2 regions of the Acidimangrovimonas pyrenivorans genome follow, and region 2 is predicted to be linked to the other one. Evidence: riboswitches for the same ligand, from Rfam matches in the RefSeq annotation. Region 2 holds a riboswitch; the other holds the start of a gene.

Region 1 (10,814 bases), on a different contig from region 2:
CCCCGGCAGCGGCGTGGTGACGATGCCGCCATTGGGATCGGTGGCCTGCTGGGCCAGGACCGCCGGCGCGCACAGCGCCACGGCTAGCGCCAGCGCCGGCCCGCGCAGGCTCATTTCGTCGCCCCCGGATCGGCGGCAGCGCCATCGCTGCCGTTGCCGCCATTGCCCGAGACGAATTTCATCAGCAGCGAGATCAGGCTGACCGCGCCCTGGGTGTCCTCGATCTCGTCGCCGGGCTGGAGGTTGTCGATCGCCCCGCCGGGCACGATCTCGACATAGGAGCCGCCCAGCAGCCCGTCCTGCGAAATCAGGATCGCGCTGTCGGTCGGGATCTCGATGCCGTTCTTGATGTTGATCGTGGCGTCGGCGAAGAAGGTCTTGGGGTTGAGCTCGAGGTCGGTGATCGTGCCCACCTTGACCCCGGCCAGCTTGACATCGGCGCCGGTGGTGATGCCCTCGACCGAGCGGAACGAGGCATGCAGCGGATAGCCACCGCTGGCGCGCGAAAAGCCGGTGGCCTGGGCGGCGTAGACCATGAAGCCGATCGCCACCGCCAGAACCACGCCCCCGACGGCGACCTCTGTGGGATTCTGCGCCATGGTTATTCCGGCTGCCAGGCCTCGTAATCGCGGCGCTCGACCGGATCGGGGCGGCGAATCGACCCCGGCGGCACATAGGCCAGCGCGGTGCCGGTGAAGTTCTCGTGATGCGGCTTTTCCCAGGCCTTGTGGGCCAGCGGCTTGGCGGTCGGCGGCTCGTCCCAGGTGAAGTGCAGCCAGCCGTGCCAGTCGGGCGAGATCCGGCTCGCCTCGCTCTCGCCGTTGTAGATCACCCAGCGGCGCTTGCCGTCGGCGGTGCGGTAAAAAACATTGCCCTCGGCGTCCTCGCCCACTTTCACGCCCTTGCGCCAAGTGAAGATCTGGGTACCGAGCGTCTGGCTGTTCCACCAGGTCAGAAGGCGCAGCAGAAAATACATCAAAACCCCTCCGAGGACAGTTTCCCCTCATATGGACCAGGACGCGCGGAAGGTCCAGTGGCTATACCCGCGCCCCGTTCACGGAATGGAAAGGCGGGCCGAAGCCCGCCGATTTCCGTGTCTGTTTTCGGCGCAACCCGGCCTCAGCCGGCGCTGGCGGATTCGTCCTTCGACGCCTTGGCGTAGATCAGCAGCGGCTTGGCGTCGTCGGCGGTGACCGCCTCCTCGTTGACCACGACCTCCTCGACCTCGTCCATGCCCGGCAGTTCGAACATGGTGTCGAGCAGGATGTCCTCCATGATCGAGCGCAGGCCGCGGGCGCCGGTCTTGCGCTTGATCGCCCGCTGCGCGATCGCCCTGAGCGCGTCCTCGGTGAAGGTCAGTTGCACGTCCTCGATGTCGAACAGCCGCTGGTACTGCTTGACCAGCGCGTTCTTGGGCCCGGTCAGGATGGTGACCAGCGCCTCCTCGTCGAGGTCGGTCAGCGTCGCGATCACCGGCAGGCGGCCGACGAATTCCGGGATCAGGCCGAATTTCAGCAGGTCCTCGGGCTCGAGCTCCTTGAACATCTCGCCGACGCCGCGGGTGTCGTTCTCCTTCACGTCGGCGCCGAAGCCGATCGACGAGCCCTTGCCCCGCTGGGCGATGATCTTCTCCAGCCCGGCGAAGGCGCCGCCGCAGATGAACAGGATGTTGGTGGTGTCGACCTGCAGGAATTCCTGCTGCGGATGCTTGCGCCCGCCCTGGGGCGGCACCGAGGCGACGGTGCCCTCCATGATCTTCAGCAGCGCCTGCTGCACCCCCTCGCCCGAGACGTCGCGGGTGATCGAGGGGTTGTCGGACTTGCGGGTGATCTTGTCGACCTCGTCGATATAGACGATGCCGCGCTGCGCCCGCTCGACATTGTATTCGCTGGCCTGAAGCAGCTTGAGGATGATGTTCTCGACATCCTCGCCGACATAGCCGGCCTCGGTCAGCGTGGTGGCGTCGGCCATGGTGAAGGGCACGTCGAGGATCCGCGCCAGCGTCTGGGCCAGCAGCGTCTTGCCGCAGCCGGTCGGGCCGATCAGCAGGATGTTCGACTTGCTGAGCTCGATATCGGCCGCCTTGGCCGAATGGTTGAGCCGCTTGTAGTGGTTGTGCACCGCCACCGAGAGCACGCGCTTGGCATGGGCCTGGCCGATCACGTAATCGTCCAGCACCTGGCAGATTTCGCGCGGCGTCGGCACGCCGTCGGTCGCTTTCAGCCCCGCGCTCTTGGTCTCTTCACGGATGATGTCCATGCAGAGTTCGACGCATTCGTCGCAGATGAAGACCGTGGGGCCGGCGATCAGCTTGCGCACTTCATGCTGACTCTTTCCACAGAAAGAGCAGTAGAGCGTGTTCTTGCTGTCGCTGCCGGAAGTGTTCGCCATATCGTTCCTCTGCGGCTGCAGGTTTGCCGTGAGGCCGCGGCCTGCCTGGCTGCGGCCCCATTGGGTGAGTCTAGGGCAGCCACATATCCTTCACAATGCCTAATTCCCGCCTGCGGCAGATCCGCCGCAGCGGCGCTATCATTTCGACGTGTCCTCGACCGCCTCGCGGCTCTCGACGATCTCGTCGACCAGCCCCCACGCCTTGGCATCCTCGGCCGACATGAAGTTGTCGCGCTCGAGCGCGGCGACGACGGTGTCGAAGTCCTGGCCGGTATGCTTGACGTAGATCTGGTTCAGCCGGTCCTTCAGCTTCTGGGTCTCCTGGGCGTGGATCATGATATCCGTCGCCTGGCCCTGGTAGCCGCCCGAGGGCTGGTGCACCATGATCCGGCTGTTGGGCAGCGCGAAGCGCATGTCCTTGGCGCCGGCGGTCAGCAAGAGCGAGCCCATCGAGGCCGCCTGCCCGATCACCAGGGTCGAGACCTTGGGCTTGATGTATTGCATCGTGTCGTAGATCGACAGACCGCTGGTCACCACGCCGCCCGGGCTGTTGATGTACATCGAGATCTCTTTCGACGGATTCTCGGCCTCGAGATGCAGCAGCTGGGCGACGATCAGGCTCGACATGCCGTCATGAACCGGGCCGGAGAGGAAGATGATCCGCTCCTTGAGCAGGCGCGAGAAGATGTCGTAGGCCCGCTCCCCGCGCGAGGTCTGCTCGACCACCATCGGGACCAGGGTGTTCATATAGGTGTCGATCGGATCTTTCATTTCGGCCTGCCTCGAGCTGTTGGGGAATTCTAGTGCCGCTGCGCTTTCAGGAGTCTTAGTTCCGCGTGCCGCCCCCTGCAAGGGGCGGCGGTTCAGTTTGACCCGGGGGCCATGCCCGGCCCCGGACTGGGGGCCGCGCGGACCGGAGCTATCCCTTCCCCCGGCGGCGCCATCAGCGCGTCACCCCCAGCGGCTGGAACACCGGCCCGTCCTCGGTCCGGGCGTAATAGGCACGCACCCCGAAGACGGCATCGAGGTTCTCCGGCGTCAGCACCGCGTCCGGCGCCCCGTCGGCCACCAGCCGGCCGCGGTCCAGCATCAGCAGCCGCGAGCAATGCCGCGCCGCCAGCCCGAGATCGTGCAGCGAGGCGAGGACGGCATGGCCCTCGGCGGCCAGCCCGGCAAAGACCTCCATGGTCCGGATCTGGCTTTCCGGATCGAGCCCGGCGATCGGCTCGTCGGCCATCAAGAGCGGCGTTTCCTGTGCCAGCGCCCTTGCGATCAGCACCCGCGCCTGCTCGCCGCCCGACAGCTCGGTGGCGATGCGGTCGTGGAACCCCGCCAGCCCCATCCGTTCCAGCGCCCGGTCGACCGCCGCCCGGTCCACCGCGCCGGGGCCGCGCAGCCCCAGATGCGGCGTCCGGCCAAGGCTCACCAGCGTCTCGACCGTCACCGGCCAGGCGACCTCGCGCGCCTGCGGCATCCAGGCCGCGGCATGGGCCCGCGCCCGCGGCGTCATCCCGGCCAGGCTGCTGCGCCCCTCGGCCGGCAGCAGCCCCAGCGCGCCGCGCATCAGCGTCGTCTTGCCGGCACCGTTGGGACCGATCAGGCCGACGAACTCGCCCGCCCCGACCGTCAGGCTGACATGGTCGACCACCGGGCATTCGCCGCGCCGCACGGTCAGGTTCTCCAGCGCCAGCAGGCTCACCGCTCGGCCCTCCGGGTGCGCCAGATCAGGTGCAGGAAGAACGGCGCCCCGACCAGCGCCGTCAGCACCCCCAGCTTGAGGTCGCGGTCGGGCGCGATCAGCCGCACCGCGACATCCGCTGCCAGCACCATCGCCGCCCCGCCCAGCGCCGAGGCCGGCAACAGTCGCGATGGCCGCCCGCCGGTGAAGGGCCGCAGGATATGCGGGATCACCAGCCCGACGAAGCCGATCGCGCCCGACACCGCCGTCGCCGCGCCCACCACCGCCGCGGTGCCGAGGATCAGCACCAGCCGCAACCGACCCAGCCGGATCCCCATCGCCTCGGCCGCGTCCTCGCCCAGCGTCAGCGCGTCCAGCCCGCGGCCGAGGCTGAACAGCATCGCCGCGCCGACGGCCATGAACGGCGCCGCCAGCCAGACATGGGTCATCGAGCGGTCGGCCAGAGAGCCCATCATCCAGAACACGATCTCGGCCGCGGCATAGGGATTCGGCGACAGGTTCAGCACCAGCGCCGTCAGCGCCGCCGCGAAGGCGGAAATCGCGATCCCGGCCAGGATCAGGGTCAGCGCCGTGCCGCGCGGCCCGGCCAGCGCCAGGATCAGCACCACCGCCGCCACCGCGCCCGCCAGCGCCGCCAGCGGCAGCGCCAGGGCGAAGGCGGCGGCCAGCCCGGTCTGCAGCGAGATCACCGCCCCCAGCGCCGCCGCGCCGGAGATCCCGATCAGCCCCGGCTCGGCCAGCGGGTTGCGCAGGAACCCCTGCAAGGCGGCGCCGGACAGCCCCAGCACGGCGCCGATCATCGCCCCCAGAAGCGCCCGCGGCAGCCGGATCTCGCGCATCACCAGCACCACCGGCCCGCCCTCGCCGGTGACCAGCGCGTGCAGGCTGGCCCGCAGCCCGATCGCCGCCGGCCCGATCAGCAGCGAGGCGGCGAACAGCGCGACGACAAGCGCGCCCAGCGCGACGAGGAGGCCGCGATAGCTCATTTGCCGCCCTCCAGCGCCCGCCTTGCCTGCGCCATCTTCGCCACCGCGCCCAGCAGCTTCGGCGTGCCGCAGACCCAGTCGGCATCCGAGGTGACGTGCATCGCCTGCGCCCGGACGTCGCGCAGCGCCGGGTGACGCAGGATTTCCTCGGCCCGCGATTCGCCGGGATAGGGCGCCGAGGTCACGATCAGCCTCGGCCGCGCCATCACCAGCTTCTCCAGCGGCAGCGTGCCGCCGCCGCTGACCCCGGCCTGCGCGGCGATGTTGCGGAACCCGGTCAGCTTGAGGATCTCGTCGGCCAGCGTTCCCGCCCCCGGCGTGTAGCCACTGGGATAGTAGAGCGCCGCCGGCGCCGGCGTCTCGCCCGTCACCCGCAGCGCCGCCAGATCGGCATCGAAGCGGTCGGCCATCTCGCGCGCCTGCGCCTCGCGGCCCAGCGCCGCGCCCACCGCCAGCAGGTTGCGCCGGACATCGGCGAAAGACGTCGCCGGCGCGATCTGCACCACCGTCACCCCCAGCCGGCGCAGCAGCGAGACGGTCGCCGCCGCGTTGTATTTGCCGGCCAGCACCAGGTCGGGATGCATCAGGAAGATCTGCTCGGCCTGGGCGTGGTTGAGCCGGTAGCCCCCGGCCGCCGCCGCCATCGCCGAGGAGCGCGGATCGGCCGCCAGCCATGAGACCGAGGCCAGCTGCCCCGGCGCCGCCAGCATCATCGCCAGCTGGTCGGTGCATAGGTTGATCGAGACGACGCGGGCCGGCGCGGCGGCAACGGTCAAGGCCGCGCCGAGGGTGATCCCCAGCGCGGCCGCCGCAAGCCGTATCGGACGCCAGGTCATGGCCATTCCGCTCCAGTCGCTCCTCTCGCCCGGCCTCCGGGCCTCCTTGCCGCCAAGTGCCGGGCGCCGGCAACCGGTCAGGGCCGGTCAGGATCGCCGGGCGCCCCGCCCCCGGGCTCAGAACTCCTTGCGCAGCCCGATATAGACCGACCGTCCCGGCGTGGCGTAGTCCTTCACCAGCTGGTAGCTGGCATTGGTCAGGTTCTCCACCCGCAGATAGGCCTTGGCGTCATTGCCCAGATCATAGGTGAAATCGGCATTGGCGACGATGTAATCCGACAGCCCCGGCCGGTTCGCCGCCGCAAGGATCGACAGCCCCGCGGTCAGCTTCGCCGTCACCGGCGCGCTCGCCTCCAGCGAGATCTTGTGGCGGGCCGGCAGGTACTTGGCGACGCCCCACTGGGTGGCGGACAGGCTGCTGTCGGCATGGGACAGGGTGTAGGTATAGGCGCCCCTGAGCGACACCTTGCCCAGCTTGGTCCGGCCCGCCAGCTCGACCCCGTAGCGGGTCGCGTTGCCGCCCTGGCGGTAGGTCGGCGGATAGACCGTCGTGCTGTAGATCGCGTCGCGCACCGAGAACCAGAAGGCCGTGGCGCTGACCGCTGTGTCCTCCGAGAGGCGCTTCTCGACCCCCAGATCGACCGAGTCGCTCTTCTCGCGCTGCAACGACACGCCCGGGGCGGCATAGCTCAGCTCGTAGAGCGACGGGTTGCGGAAGCCGGTGCCGGCCGAAGCCCGAACCGTCAGATCCTGCTGCGGCCGCCAGGCCATCGCCACCCGCGCCGAGGGGGCGCCGCCGACGCCCGAGGTGTTGTCGTAGCGCAGCGCCGCGCTCAGATCGAGCTGCGCCGTCGGGCTGTAGGCCAGTTCGGTGAACGCGCCGCGCTTCCAGCGCGAGCTGCTGGACGGCGACCCCGAGGAATTGGAGAAGCCGATGCGCGAGCCTTCGAGGCCGAAGCTCAGCGTCGCGGCGCTGCTGATCGGCGCGGTGCCCTTGTAGGACAGGCTCTTGCGGGTGCCGACATAGCGGTAGCTTCCCCAGACGGAATCGTAGGAGCGGTCGATCCGATAGGTCGTCACCGCCACGGTGTTGCGGACCGCGCCGGTCTCGAAATCGCTGTAGACCCGCAGGCCGCTGGACTTCGCCGGAATGCTGCCGGGCACGCCACCGGCGTCGTAATGGCCGGTGCTGTTCTGGTGGAAGGCCGAGAAACCGATCTTGACGCCGTTGTCGAAGCTGTGGCTGCCGGCAAGCGAGATCCGGTTCGAGCGGAAGGCGTTGCGCAGATTGCCCGAGCCGGCGCCGACATAGTCGACGATGCCGTCGGTGGAGACATGGCTCAGGTTCAGCGCCAGGCTCGAGTTCTCGCCATTGAGCGTCAGCCCGTAATTCAGCGCCTCGGTCGAACGGCTGCCATAGCGCATCTCGAAATACTGGTGCAGGCCGGGCTTGTCGCTCCTGGCCGAGGAGATGCTGACCACGCCGCCGACGGCCGAACCGCCGTAGAGCGCCGATTGCGAGCCCTTCAGGACCTCGATCCGGCCGATGCCGGCGGTCCCGAGGCGGCCGAAGTCATAGGCGACCTGGGGCCCGGACGGGTCGGTGACGTCGATGCCGTCGACCAGCACCTTGATGTAGTTCTGCGACACGCCGCGGATCGACAGCCCGGTCTGCGCGCCGACGCCGCCGGTCGGCCGGATGGTGATCCCCGGCACCAGCGCCAGCGCGTCCGCGACGCTGCCCTGGGCGGCCTTCTGCAGATCCTCCCGGGTGACGATGTCGACGGTGGCGCCGACCTTGTTGGCCGGCGTCGGGGTCAGGTCGGCGGAGACGACGATCTCGCCCAGGTCGATGGGCTCGGCCCGGCCGGGCTGCGGCAGCGCGGTCAGGGCGAGGGTGGCGATGATGGGAAGGGTGGACTGCAGGCGGGGCATGTCTCTCGGCCTCTGCTGGCGCGGACCTTCCGCGCCGGTTCCTCGGATGTCCTTGGAGGGGCCCGGCCCTTCCGCAGACGGTGAAATGTCACCTCTGCGGTCCGACCGCCTCCGCAACGCGCCCCGCGCCCGGAAAGGGTGATCACCTCGGCAGGTCTCCTGACTCGCGGGTCGTCGCTCTGGCTGGCCTTCCCGGGGGGTCCCAGTGGCACCTTCAACCATCGCTCGCCGCCTACAGTTGCGGGGGCAGTTGCGGAGTTGGCCAGCCTGACGGCCGGTCGCACCGCATTCCCTTTGATCCGGGTCTTGACGCCGGAACCGAAGCCCCCTCTCCCTACGCCTCACGCTCCACATGTCAAGCACAAGATCGAGAGCCCCGGGCGCGACACCGCCCCGGCGCTCTCGCTTGCGGGCTTGCCCGGACCGGCCCCAGCGGGTCTAACTGCACGGGTCAAGCCGGGCGGTCTGCCCGGCAGCCCGCCCGCCGCCCAGAACACCCATTTCCGGACCCGCCATGACCGATCTCACCGCCCTCGATGCCACCGCCCTGTCCGCCCTGCTGGCCGCGGGCAAGACCTCGGCCGTCGAGCTGATGACCGCCACGCTCGACCGCATCGACGCGGTGAACCCGAAGATCAACGCCATCGTCTCGCTGCGCGACCGCGCCACGCTGCTGGCCGAGGCGGCGGCCGCCGATGCCGCGCCGCGCAAGGGCTGGCTGCACGGCCTGCCCGTCGCGGTGAAGGACCTGCAGGCGGTGGCCGGCATCCGCTCGACCTGGGGCTCGCCGCTGTTTGCCGATTTCGTGCCCGAGGCCGACGCCCTGCTGCCGGCGAAGCTGCGCGCCGCCGGGGCGATCCTGATCGGCAAGACCAACACGCCCGAATTCGGTCTCGGCTCGCATTCGTTCAACCCGGTCCATGGCGCCACCGGCAGCCCCTACGACCCGAGCCGCACCGCCGGCGGCTCCTCGGGCGGGGCGGCATCGGCGCTGGCGGCGCGGCTGGTCGCGGTGGCCGACGGCTCGGACATGATGGGCTCGCTGCGCAACCCCGCCGCCTTCTGCAACGTCTACGGCTTCCGTCCCTCCTACGGCCTCGTTCCCTCCGATCCCGTCGGCGACACCTTCCTGCACCAGCTCTCGACCGACGGCCCGATGGCCCGCACGGTGGAAGACCTCGCCCGGCTGCTGGAAACCCTCGCCGGATACGATCCCCGCCTGCCCCATTCGCTGCCCCCGGAGCCCTACGCCGAGGGGCTCGACAGCGCCCCGGCCGGCCTGCGCATCGGCTGGCTCGGCGACTGGGGCGGGGCCTGGGCGATGGAGCCGGGCATCCTCGAGCTCTGCGAAGACGCGCTGAAGGTCTTCGAACGACTGGGCTGCGCGGTCGAGCCCGTAGCCCCGCCCTTCCCGGCCGAGAAGCTGTGGCAGAGCTGGACCACCCTGCGCAGCTGGGCGGTGGCGGCGCGGCTGGGCCTCCACCACGCCGATCCCAAGCGCCGGGCCCGGCTCAAGCCCGAGGCGATCTGGGAGATCGAGCGCGGGCTGGCCCTGAGCGCGATGGAGGTCCACCGCGCCAGCGTGATCCGCTCGGAATGGTTCGTGAAACTGGCCGAGTTGTTCACCCGCTACGACGCGCTGGTGCTGCCGACGGCACAGGTCTGGCCCTTCCCCAAGGGCTGGCGCTATCCGGAGCAGATCGCCGGCCAGCCGATGGACAGCTATCACCGCTGGATGGAGGCGGTGGTGCCGGTCAGCCTGGTCGGCCTGCCCGCGCTCGCCGCCCCGGCAGGCTTCGGCGCGTCCGGGCTGCCGATGGGCTTCCAGCTCTTCGGCCCGCGCGGCGCCGACCGCCGGATATTGCAGCTCGGCCAGGCCTATCACCGCGCCACCGAATGGCCGCAGAAGCGCCCGCCGGCGATGTGACCGACGGCACGCCCCATGTCGATCCGCGTAGCGCGACATGCGCAGGGCGCGCGCACCACGACACGATAGCGCCCGCGGCACCGTTTGCCCCCTCCCCGCTTGCCCCCGCCGCGCCACCGGCTACAACGAGGGCAGGCAAGCGCAGACGAACCAGCGAACACGGGAGGAAACCGGCATGGCGCAAACGGTGATCATCGAGGCCTTCGGCGGGCCGGAGCAGCTCAAACTCGTCGACCGCCCGGTGGGCGAGCCCGGCCCGGGCGAGATCCGCATCCGCCACGAGGCCTGCGGCCTCAACTTCATCGACGTCTACCAGCGCACCGGCCTCTACCCGCTCGAACTGCCCCACGCGCTCGGCATGGAGGCCGCCGGCGTCGTCGAGGCGGTGGGCGACGGCGTCAGCCACCTCAAGCCGGGCGACCGCGCCGCCTATGCCGCCGCCCCGCCCGGCGCCTATTGCGAAGCCCGGGTCATGCCCGCCGCCCAGGTCTGCCCGCTGCCCGACGGCATATCCTTCGAGCAAGGCGCGGCGATGATGCTCAAGGGCATGACCGTGCAATACCTGTTCCGCCGCACCACGCCGCTGCGGAAGGGCGACACGGTGCTGTTCCACGCCGCCGCCGGCGGGGTCGGCCTGATCGCCTGCCAATGGGCCCGCTCGGAAGGCATCACCCTGATCGGCACCGCCGGCACCGACGCGAAATGCGCCCTGGCCCGGGAGAACGGCGCCGCCCATGTCATCAACTACCGCGACGAGGATTTCACCGCCCGGGTCAAGGAGATCACCGGCGGCAAGGGCGTCGACGTGGTGATGGATTCGGTCGGCAAGGACACGTTCGAGGGCTCGCTCGACTGCCTCAAGCCGCTGGGGATGATGATCTCCTTCGGCAATGCCTCGGGCCCGGTGCCGCCCTTCAACCTGGCAACACTCGCCGCCAAGGGCTCGCTCAAGATCACCCGGCCGACGCTGTTCAGCCATATCGCCGAGCACGAGACCTGCCAGCAGATGGCGCGCGAGCTGTTCGACAAGGTCGAAAGCG
Region 2 (10,814 bases):
AACCTGATGTGGCTGGCGGCGCTGGCGCTGGGAGCTCCGGCCGCGGCCGAGGGGCCGGTGCGCGATTTCGCCCGCGGCGCCGGGCTGGCGGCCTGGCTGCGCGCAGTGCCGGAACTGGAGGCGCGCGGCCGGACACCCTTGCCCGACCCGGAGCCGCAGGCGGTGACGGCGCTGGCCCGCCAGGGGCTTGAAGATGTCGCCCGGGCAAGGGCCCGGCGGCGGCAGGTCCCGCGCGAGGCGCTGCCGGCGCTGCTGACCGGCTGGGAGGCCGGCGCGGTGCTGAAGCTGGCGGCACGGCAGCCGGAGCGGGTGGCGCGCGGCGCGCTCGGTCGGGCCGAGTTCGGCCGCCGCGGCGGTCTGATGCTGCGGGCCGTCAGCGGCCGGTGGTGACGCTGTCGGTGATGTTCTGGACTGAGAAGTAATACTTTGCCCGGCGCTTACGCCGGGCAGCGCCCGACCCGCCCCCCACGGGGCGGGCGCTTCACGCCCACCCTGCCGGGACGGGCGCTGCCCTTTGTGCTAGGTACGCCTGTTGCTGCAGGGGCCCGCACAGACCCTCACTCGTCCGCCGGCCGCATCACCAGCCAGATCAGCGCGCCGCCGGCGAGCACCAGGAACGGCACCATCGCCATGTTGACCGCCTGCCAGCCGGTCTGCGGCGTGCCGCCCGAGCAGTTCATCAGCCCGCCCGAGGCCAGCGAGGCCATGGTCACGCCGCCGAAGACGATCAGGTCGTTCATGCCCTGCATCCGGCCGCGCTCTTCCGGCGCGTGGGCCGAGGCCAGCATCGAGGTGGCGCCGATGAAGCCGAAGTTCCAGCCGACGCCGAGCAGGATCAGCGCGACGAAGAAATGGGTCAGGTCGACGCCCATCATCGCCACCACGCCGGCGGCGGCGACGATCACCAGCCCGGTGGCGATCACCTTCTCGACGCCGAAACGGGCGATGACATGGCCAGTGAAGAAGGACGGCACGAACATCGCCAGCACGTGGGCGGTGACGATATTGGCGGCGTCCGAGGTCTGGTAGCCGCAGCCGACCACGGCCAGCGGGGTCGAGGTCATCACCAGGTTCATCAGCGCGTAGGACACGGTGGCGCAGATCACGGCGACGGCGATCCGTGGCGTCGTGATAAGTTCGCGCCGCGACCGGCCCTTGGGGGCGTCATGCGCCGGCGGCTGCGGCTTGGGAATGTCGAGGAAGGCGAACAGCCAGATGCCGATCATGTTGACGGCGATGACGGCGAGATAGGTGCCGAGGAAGGGGATCACCATCGCCTGGGTCGTGACCTTGACCAGTTGCGGCCCGATCACCGCCGAGGCCAGCCCGCCGGCCATGACGTAGGAGATCGCCTTGGGCTGGAACTCCTCGCTGGCGGTGTCGGCGGCGGCGAAGCGGTAGAAGCCCTGGGCCGACATGTACATGCCGGTGAACAGCGCGCCGAGCAGGAAGATCGGGAACGAGCTGACATAGAGCGCGTAGGAGGAGATCACGGCCCCGGTCATCCCGCCCAGCGAGCCGAGCGCGAAGCCGGCGCGGCGGCCGAAACGCTGCATGAAGGCCGAAAGCGGCGTCGCCGACAGCATCGAGCCGATGACGATCAGCGAGATCGGCAGCGTCGCCAGGCAGGGATTGGGCGCCAGCGACTGGCCGGCCAGCCCGCCGATGGTGAAGTTCATCGGCATCTGGCTGCCCAGGAAGGCCTGGGCGAGCACCAGCACGGTGACATTGCGGCGGGCGCGGCTGTCGGTCGGGGCGGTCGTGGACATCGTCATGCGCTATCGGTAGTCGGAGCGCGCGGCGCTGCCAAGGGCGAAAGTATCGCGGGCGCGGCGTCATATCGGCGCCGTGCCCGGGGTTCCCGGCCCGGCGTTCAGGCCGCCTGCGCCACCACCGTGACCGGAATGTTCCACGGATCGCGCAGGGTCTCGCCCTCGGCCACGCCGATCTTCGCCCGGTGTCCGGCAGCGGCGGCCAGCGTCACTTCGGCCAGCCCGGTGGCCGCATCGGCGCGGATCGGGGCGCCGCGGCTGTTCCAGACATTGGTGCCGACATGGTGGTGGTAGCCGCCCGACGAGAAGAAACCGGCGCCGGGATAGTGCTGGGTGACGTCGAGCCCGAGGCGGCCGGTCCAGAATGCCTCGGCGGCGTCGAGGGCGCCGACCTGGAGGTGGACATGGCCGATGACGGTGCCCTCGGGGGCGCCGGTCCAGCGGCTCTCGATGCCCGCGATCAGGCCGGGCAGGTCGAGCGGCTCGGTCCCCATGGCGAGGCCGTCGCCCTTGCGCGGCCAGTCCGCGGGGGCGCGGTCGGCATAGACCTCGATGCCGTTGCCCTCGGGATCGGCAAGGTAGACCGCCTTGCTGACCCCGTGATCCGAGGCGCCCTGGATCGGGGTGCGGTTCTCGGCCAGCGCCCGCAGCCAGCGGCCGAGGTCGGCGTCCCCGAGCAGCAGAAAGGCGGTGTGGAACAGCCCGGCCTCCCGGGGATCGCGCTGCCGCGCCGCCGGGTCGCGGCGCAGCTCGATCAGGGGGCGCTCGCCGGCCCCCAGCAGCGCCGTCTCGCCGTCGCGCCGCAGCGGCGTCAGGCCGATCGTGCCGGCGTAGAAATCGGCGACCTTGTCGAGGTCGTTCACGGTCAGCGCGATGCGCGCGACGGTGAGGGGGGCGTCGTTGGGGGCCATTGCCGGGCTCCTTTCCGTCCGCGGCTCAGCGCAGCGGGGTGCGTTTCAGGACATAGGCGCCGTCGCCGAGCGCGGCGAGCGCGACCAGCACGAAGGCCCAGAAGGCGGGGTATTCCCAGCCGCCATGCGGGTTGGTGAACCAGAAGCCGGCGGGGCCGTGGACGGTGACGATGGCGCCCATCAGCACCGGGACCAGCGCGGCGGCGGCGACGCGCGGCCAGACCCCGAGGATCAGCGCCGCGGCGCCGAGCAGTTCCCACAGGATGGTGACATAGGCCAGCGTCGGCGGCAGGCCGAGCGAGGCGAAGAACTGGGCGGTGCCGGCGGGGGTGAAGACGAAGATCTTCAGTCCGGCATGGGCGAGGAACAGCGCCCCGGCGGCGAGCCGCAGCCCGAAGATGGCATAGGGCGCGAGGGCGGTGTCGACATGGCCCTCGGTGCGGGCCGGCGCGGTCTGGGACGAAGCGAATGACATGGGATTTCCTTCCTGTCGCGACTGATGACGGGAAAATAGATTGCATTCGAACCGATGATTATCCGGCCTGATGCCAGATGACTTCTTCCGGAATGGAAGAAATCTCAGCCACCCCGAAGCGGCCCCTGGCGAAAATGTGCGGCGAGATGGTCGATCAGCAGCCGCACCCGCGCCGGCAGGTGACGGCTGGCGGGATAGACGGCGGAGAGCGGCGGCGGCTCGGGCTCGCGGGCGGCGAGCAGCTTCACCAGCTCACCGGCGCGCAGCGCCTCGGCGGCGACGAAGGCGGGGCTGCGGGCGATGCCCAGCCCGGCCCTGGCCGCCGCGATCGCCGCCTCGGCGTTGGAAAAGCACAGCCGGCCGGAAACCGAGACCGTCTCGCCGCCGGCGAAGCTCCAGCGCCGGGGCTCGGGGAAATTGCTGTCGAGGATGCAGGCGTGGCCGGCCAGTTCGGCCGGGGTTCCGGGCGCCGGGTGGTCGGCAAGGTAGCCCGGCGCCGCCACGGTGACGATGTCGATCGGGCACAGCTTGCGGGCGACCAGGGTGCTGTCGCGCGGCGCGGCGATGCGCAGGGCGAGGTCGAAATTGCCGTCGATCAGGCCGACGAGCCGGTCGGAAAACACCACGTCCAGCTCGATCCCCGGATAGCGCCCGGCGAATTGGGCCAGCACCGGCGCCAGCACCAGCGTGCCGAAGGTGACCGGCACCGACAGCCGGATGCGGCCATGCGGCGTCGCGGCGGTGCTTTTCAGCGAGGCGTCGAGCTCGTCGAGCGAGTCGAGGATCGGCCTGATCCTGGCGTGGTAGTCGCGCCCGGCCTCGGTCAGGGCCAGTGCCCGGGTCGAGCGGACCAGCAGTTGCACGCCCAGCCTCTCCTCCAGCCGCGCCACCAGTTTCGAGGCCTGGCCCGAGCTGGTGCCCAGGCGGGCGGCGGCGGCCGAGAAGCTGCCCAGCTCGACCACGGTCACGAACATCCGGTCACAGCTCAGGCGGTCCATCGGCGTCTCCGTTGCGGCCGGGCCATGTTTGCCGACCGGAGGCCGGGAGACAAGCGGGGGCCCTCAAACGGGGAGGCCGCTGCCCGCAAGTCTTCACCTCGCCCGTGGCTTCGCGCCCAGACGCGGGGCGCGGGCGCGGGCGAGCTGCCGCGTCTCGGCTTCGGTCAACAGCACGCGGGCGCGGTCGGGGTCGCCATCCGCGCGCCGCAGCGCCGAGGCCCAGGCGCGCGAGGCCGAGCGCGCGGACCATGGCAGCACCGCCTGTGCCAGCCAGGCGCGGAGCGGCGGCGGCAGGCGGTCGTAGGCGGCCATCGGATTGCCGTGCCGCTTGCTCTTGCGGACCGGTGTCGCGCCCAGATTGGCGCCGCTCATGCCGCGGCGGGCGCGCTGCGCCAGACCGGGAACGGATCGGGCAGGTCGCGCGGCTCGGGGCTCTCGGCCCCGGCGACCAGGGCGGCGTCCAGCGCCGCGGTGATCGCCCGGCGGTCCAGCCCCGAACCGATGAAGACCAGCTCCTGCCGCCGGTCGCCCCAGGGCTCCTGCCAGTGCCGGCCGAGGTAGGCCCGCGCCGCCGCGTGGTCGGGGCGGTGCTCGGGCGGGACGGTGGCCCACCACTTGCCCATCGGGCGCACCGTGCTGATCGCGCCGGCCAGCGAGAACTCCGCCAGCCAGTCGGGCCGGGTCGCGATCCAGAAATGCCCCTTGGCGCGGATCACGCCGGGCAGGGGCCCGTTCAGCACCTCATGCACCTTCTGCGGATCGAACGGGGCGCGCGCGCGGTAGACGAAGGAAGAGATGCCGTATTCCTCGGTCTCCGGCACATGCTCGGCGAAGCCGTAGAGCTCCTTGGCCCAGAGCGGGTGTTCATGCGCGCTCTCGAAGTCGAACAGACCGGTGTCCAGGATCGCCTGCGCCGGGACGCGGCCGAAATCGGTCTCGATCAGGCGGGCGTCGGGGTTGAGGGCGGTGACGATCTTGCGCGCCGCGTCGAGCCGCTCCGGGCCCGCCACCGTGGCCTTGTTCAGCACCACCACGTCGGCGAACTCGATCTGATCGACCAGCAGGTCGACGAGGGTGCGGTCGTCCTCCTCGCCAAGGCTCTCGCCGCGGTCGGCGAGGAAATCGTGGCTGGAGAAATCCGTCAGCAGGTTCGCCGCGTCGACCACCGTCACCATCGTGTCGAGCCGCGCGATATCCGAGAGCGAGGCCCCGGTCTCGTCGCGGAACTCGAAGGTGGCGGCGACGGGCAGCGGTTCCGAGATGCCGGTCGATTCGATCAGCAGGTAGTCGAAGCGGCCCGCTTCGGCGAGGCGGCGGACCTCGGTCAGAAGATCCTCGCGCAGGGTGCAGCAGATGCAGCCGTTGGTCATCTCGACCAGCTTCTCGTCGCTCTGTGACAGTTCCGCGCCGCCTTCGCGGACCAGGTCGGCGTCGATGTTCACCTCGGACATGTCGTTGACGATGACCGCGACGCGGCGGCCCTCGCGATTGTTCAGGACGTCGTTCAGAAGCGTCGTCTTCCCGGCGCCGAGGAAGCCGGAAAGGATGGTGACGGGCAGGCGGGGATCGGCGGGCATCGAGGGTCTCCAAGGAAATATGATGTGATAACGTTACATGGCGGGGTGGCGACTTCAAGCCCCTCCGCTGCGCGAAATCGCCGGATCGGCGTCGGCGGCGCAGGAGGAAGCCCGATCGCCAGCCTGCTTCCGCCGCTGCAATTGCCCTGCATGCCGAAGGTGTTGCTGATCTCCTCCCCGGTCGCGCCGGGCGCCGGGGGGCTGCTTGCGGCCTGGCCGGCCGGCTGCCGCTATTCCGTGGCCGCCACCGGCTCGAGCGCGTCATATCCCTTGACCCGGTAGATCAGGAACGAGACCGTCCAGGCGGCGATGAAGACCCCGATGATGACGAAGCCGAGATCGTTGAAATTCTCGTTCAGCCCGCCGATCAGGTCCCAGAAGCCGCCGCTGAGGCCAAGCTTGTCCGACAGCAGCCCGAGCGCCTCGATCCCGCCGATCAGCATCGCGACGAGCACCGAGACCAGCGTGATGCAGAGGTTGTAGTAGAGCTTGCGCACCGGTCTCAGGAAAGCCCATTCGTAGGCGCCGAGCATCAGGATGCCGTCGGTCGTATCGACCAGCGACATGCCGGCGGCGAAGAGCATGGGGAAGACCAGCACCGCCCAGAGCGACACCCCCTGCGAGGCCTGGCTGGCCGAGATGCCCAGCAGGCTGACCTCGGTCGCGGTGTCGAAGCCGAGGCCGAAGAGGAAGCCGAGCGGCAGCATCCACAGCGGGGTCGACACCAGCCGGAAGAGCGGCCGGAACAGCCGCGCCAGCAGGCCGCGGTTGTTCAGCAGCATGTCGAGATCCTCCTCGACATAGGGTTGGCCGCGGCGGACCTTGCGGAACGCCGCCCAGACACCGCGCAGGATGACGATGTTCATCGCCGCGATGACGAACAGGAAGGTGGCCGAGACCAGCGTCGAGACGATGCCGCCGACATCGCGCCAGGCGGCGAAATGGCCATGCTGCAGCGCCATCGCCGCGGCGGCGACGGCGGCGGCGACGATCAGCACCACCGAGGAATGGCCGAGCGCGAAGAAGAGGCCGATGGAGACGGGCCGTTCGCCATCCTGCATCAGCTTGCGGGTGACGTTGTCGATCGCGGCGATGTGGTCGGCATCGACCGCGTGGCGCAGGCCGAAGCCCCAGGCGACGAGACCGGTTCCCAGCAGCAGCGGCTGGGCGTGGAAGGCGACGAAGGCCCAGAGCCAGGCGAGGAGGTTGAAAAGCGCAAGGATGACGTAGATGCCGATGACGCGCTTGCGGAGGCCCCGCAGATGTGGATCGGAGCGAGATGTGGTGTCGGACATGGATGCTTCCCGAGCGTTGGCCGTCTCCACAACCAGGCCGGGGCGCCTGTGACGACCCCTGCACACCGGAAACACCCCGCCCGATGCGGCTGCGCAGACCATGGGTGACGGCAGGTCTCCTGACTCGCGGGTCTCTGCCTCGCGCCTGCCTTCCCGGTTTCCCAGTGGCACCTTCGGCGCAGGCTCTCCGCCTACAGTTGCGGGGGCAGCCGCGGCCTTGGGCGCAGGCCCGCACCGCGTTCCCTTTTGATCCCCGAAGGGAACCATCACCCGATCATTGCTACGGAGGCGGAGGTCTTCGGGCAATGCCATGCGCGCATCGCGCGCCCTCACATTCGGGTCATCGCGCCGGGCTTGGCGCTCCCGGGCCGGTCTTCGCGTCGCGTCGGGGAAGGGTGACGAAGAACGGCGCCTCACGCCCCTGTCTCGGCAACGAGGCGGCCATCTGCCAGCGTCAGCGCCCGCGGGGCGATGCGGGCGCGGAAGCGCGGGTCGTGGCTGACCAGCAGGATCGCCTGCGGCAGCGCGGCGAGGATCTCGGCCAGCCGCGCCTCGTTCTCGGTGTCGAGCGCATTGGTGGGTTCGTCCAGCAGCAGCACCTCGGGCTCCATCGCCAGCACGGTGGCCAAAGTCACCAGCCGCTTTTCGCCGCCCGACAGGTGATGGGTGACGCGGTCGCGCAGATGGGCCAGCGCGAGCTCGCCAAGCACCCGGTCGATGATCGCCAGCGCCTCGGCGCGCGACTTGCCCAGGTTCAGCGGGCCGAAGGCGATGTCCTCGGCGACGGTGGGGCAGAAGAGCTGGTCGTCGGGATCCTGGAAGACGAGGCCGACGCGGCGCCGGACCTCGCGGAAATCGGCCTCGGCGCGGCGGACCTTTCCGAAGGCCCGGACGCTGCCCCGCGCTGGGGCGAGCAGCCCGACGATCATTCGCAGCAGGGTGGACTTGCCCGCGCCGTTGGGCCCGGTCAGCGCCAGCCGCTCGCCCGGTTCCAGGCGCAGCGCCGCGCCGCGCAGCACCGGGGCGGCGCCGGGATAGGCGAAATGGATGTCGTCGAGCTCAATGAGCGCCATGCAGGTCCACTCCGATCGGAAGGGCGAGAAGGGCCATGACGCCGGCCGCGAACAGCAGGTCCGCCGGCCGCAGCGCGAAGCTGTCGAGCATCGGCAACCGGCCCTGGAAGCCACGGCATTTCATCGCGTCGAGGATGCGTTCCGAACGTTCCAGCGCCCGCACCAGCATCATCCCGACAAGGTAGCCGAGGCTGCGCCAGGTGTGCAGGTTCGTGCCGGGGCGGAAGCCGCGCACCCTCATCGAGACGCGCAGCCGGGCGTATTCGTCGCGCAGCACGTCGACATAGCGGATGGTGAACATCATCAGGTGCACCAGCCGCTCGGGCACCCGGAGCGCGTGCAGCGCATGGCCCAGCGTCGCGGGTTCCATCGAGCCGACCAGCGCCATCAGCGCCAGGATCACCGCATTGGCCGTCAGGGCGATGGCGGCGGCCTGGCGCAGGCCGTCCCAGCTGGCGGACCAGCCGAGAAGGGTGAAGGCTGCGGGGCCGGGCACGGTGAAGGGCAGCAGGAGCAGCATGAACAGGATGAAGCCGTCCATCCCCGCCATCCGCTTCAACGTCCGGCGCGGCGGCAGGCCCGAGAGCGCGAGCAGCACCAGGGCTGCAGCCAGCGCCAGCACCAGCGCCGGGAGGCTTGTCAGGGCGACGGTCTCCAGTGCGAAGGCGACCGCCAGCGCGACCCGCAGCCGCGGATCGCGCGCCGGGATAAGCCCGTCCCCGACGGCGGGCACGGTGTCGCCGAGCGCGGGCCGGGGGCCGAGCCGGTGCGCCACGGCCTAGGCCGCCATCCGCCGCCGGGCGGCGACGTAGAAGCCGACGCCGAACAGGCCGATGATATAGCCGATGCCGCCAAGGATCGTCTGCAGGCTGTTGTGTTCCTTGTAGGCGTCGATCTCCCGGCGCAGCGGGCGGACCTCGTCGCGCACCATCCTGGCCAGCGCGAAGCGGTCGTCGGCGCTCAGCCGCATCACCCCGCCAGCGGTCCCGCCAGCAGTCCCGGCCGCCGTGCCGTCGCTCTGCGCGGTGCCGCCGCCGGCATCCTCGGCCTTCGCCGCCGTCGCCTCGGCCTGGTAGGCGAGCACCTGCTTCACCTCGTCGAGCGGCATGGTGGCAGTGGCGACATGCCCGGCGCCGAGATCGGAATGGAAGACATGCGGCACCGGCTTCGAGGGGCTGAAGCTGAAGGTGCCGTCGCCGGAGGTCGTCGCCTCGCCCAGGGCATTGCCGTCGGGATCGGTGATCGTGACCCTGGCGTTCTTCGCCATGTCGCCGTTGGAAAAGCCGATCTCGCCCTCGATCGTCGTGCCCGAAGGGTAGACCGAGGCCAGCACCTTGTGGGCCAGCGCGGCGACGGGGCTGACCGCGATCAGCGCAACGAGTGTCAGGATGCGGACCATGCGGGCTCCTCCGTGAGCGTGGTGAAGAGTTCGGGCTTGACCTTGCGGATCAGGGCGACGGCGGCGGCGGTCAGGAAGGCCTCGATCACCATGATCGGGATATGGGCGAAGAAGACGAGCCTGGCGGCCGGGAGGAAGCGATCGCCCGACAGCGCCAGCGCGGCGCCGACGCAGATCGTCGTCGCGGCGATGGCGAAGGCGCCGCCGATCCCGGCCCAGACCGGGCCCATCGGCCCCGGCGCGCGGGCGATGAGGGGGCTGAAGATCAGCCCCGCCAGCAGCGCCGGGAAGGCGATGTCGAAAGTGTTGACGCCGAGCACCGTGACGCCGCCGAAGCCGAAGAACACCGCCTGCAGCAAGAGCGCCACAAAGAGCGCCGGGAAGGCCGCCCAGCCGAGCACCAGCCCGGCAAGGCCGTTGAGGATGAGATGGACCGACGAGGGCCCGATCGGGACATGGACCAGAGAAGCCACGAAGAAGGTGGCGGACAGGACGCCTGCCGCCGGGATCTTTTCCATCGGCAGGCGTTTCAGCCCGATCGCGATGCCGCCCGCGCTCAGCACCGCGCCGGCGGCCAGCACCGGCGCGGTCAGCGCGCCGTCAACGATATGCATCGGCCCGCCCTCACTTCATGTCCCAGGCGCGGATCCAGATCACCGCGTCCTGGCTCAGTTCCTTGCCCTTGAACCTCCGCTGCGGGCCGACGCCGAGCGCGGCGAAGCCCCAGAACCCGGCCCTGGGCACGCCGAAGGTGAAATAGCCGTTCTCGTCCGAGGTCACGACCAGCGCGCCGCCGGGCAGGGGGGCCGTGGTCGGCTCGGTCGTGGCGAAGGCCTTCAGGTCGGGCGCGGCGGCGAGGTATTCGACCTCGATCTCGGCCCCGGCGACGGGCTTGCCGGCGGACAGGACACGGCCGGTGAAGGTCGCGCCCGCGGGGATGTTGTAGGGCTTGTCAAGCGGCACGATCTCGGCCGGCAGGCCCACGGGCTTGTTCCAGTCGGTGGGGAAGGCGCCGCGGTTGAGGAAGCTCTTCGCGATCTGCTGGATGTAGATTTCCTCGGTTTCCTCGTAATAGGGCGCGGGCACCGTCACCAGCACGTAGTCGCCCGCGCGCTTGACCGGCACGCTGCCCTGCCAGGCGTCGGCTGCGTTCTCGGCCCCCCTGAACCGGCGCGGCGTGAGCGTCGCCTCGAGGTCGATCCTCTTGCCGCGGTTGATGGCGAAGAACTGTTCGGGCTTGGCCATGTTCATGGCCTGGCCGTTCTCGAACGGATGCCAGAAGATCAGCCCCACCGCGACGTCGCCCGGATGTTC

What was found. A riboswitch is a leader RNA that binds a small molecule or an ion and turns the genes downstream of it on or off. The one in region 2 is predicted to bind cobalamin.
Region 1: another riboswitch for cobalamin. It lies ahead of ACFOES_RS11725 (TonB-dependent receptor plug domain-containing protein); the one in region 2 lies ahead of ACFOES_RS13320 (HoxN/HupN/NixA family nickel/cobalt transporter).

The regions. Positions count from the first base shown of each region.
Region 1 is NZ_JBHRSK010000007.1:285,062-295,875, forward strand. Features, by position in the region: gene ACFOES_RS11685 (DUF2155 domain-containing protein) at 1-114, opposite strand, end outside; gene mlaD (outer membrane lipid asymmetry maintenance protein MlaD) at 111-599, opposite strand; gene ACFOES_RS11695 (NADH:ubiquinone oxidoreductase subunit NDUFA12) at 602-976, opposite strand; gene clpX (ATP-dependent Clp protease ATP-binding subunit ClpX) at 1,120-2,391, opposite strand; gene ACFOES_RS11705 (ATP-dependent Clp protease proteolytic subunit) at 2,530-3,162, opposite strand; gene ACFOES_RS11710 (ABC transporter ATP-binding protein) at 3,335-4,090, opposite strand; gene ACFOES_RS11715 (FecCD family ABC transporter permease) at 4,087-5,076, opposite strand; gene ACFOES_RS11720 (ABC transporter substrate-binding protein) at 5,073-5,912, opposite strand; gene ACFOES_RS11725 (TonB-dependent receptor plug domain-containing protein) at 6,030-7,847, opposite strand; cobalamin riboswitch at 7,980-8,185, opposite strand; gene ACFOES_RS11730 (amidase) at 8,362-9,774, shown strand; gene ACFOES_RS11735 (quinone oxidoreductase family protein) at 9,950-10,814, shown strand, end outside.
Region 2 is NZ_JBHRSK010000010.1:33,153-43,966, forward strand. Features, by position in the region: gene ACFOES_RS13285 (squalene/phytoene synthase family protein) at 1-390, shown strand, start outside; gene ACFOES_RS13290 (MFS transporter) at 558-1,775, opposite strand; gene ACFOES_RS13295 (VOC family protein) at 1,874-2,683, opposite strand; gene ACFOES_RS13300 (DoxX family protein) at 2,709-3,158, opposite strand; gene ACFOES_RS13305 (LysR family transcriptional regulator) at 3,263-4,156, opposite strand; gene ACFOES_RS13310 (DUF6525 family protein) at 4,250-4,528, opposite strand; gene ACFOES_RS13315 (GTP-binding protein) at 4,525-5,733, opposite strand; gene ACFOES_RS13320 (HoxN/HupN/NixA family nickel/cobalt transporter) at 5,964-7,028, opposite strand; cobalamin riboswitch at 7,121-7,311, opposite strand; gene ACFOES_RS13325 (energy-coupling factor ABC transporter ATP-binding protein) at 7,442-8,101, opposite strand; gene cbiQ (cobalt ECF transporter T component CbiQ) at 8,088-8,876, opposite strand; gene ACFOES_RS13335 (cobalt ABC transporter permease) at 8,880-9,500, opposite strand; gene cbiM (cobalt transporter CbiM) at 9,485-10,114, opposite strand; gene ACFOES_RS13345 (DUF4198 domain-containing protein) at 10,125-10,814, opposite strand, start outside.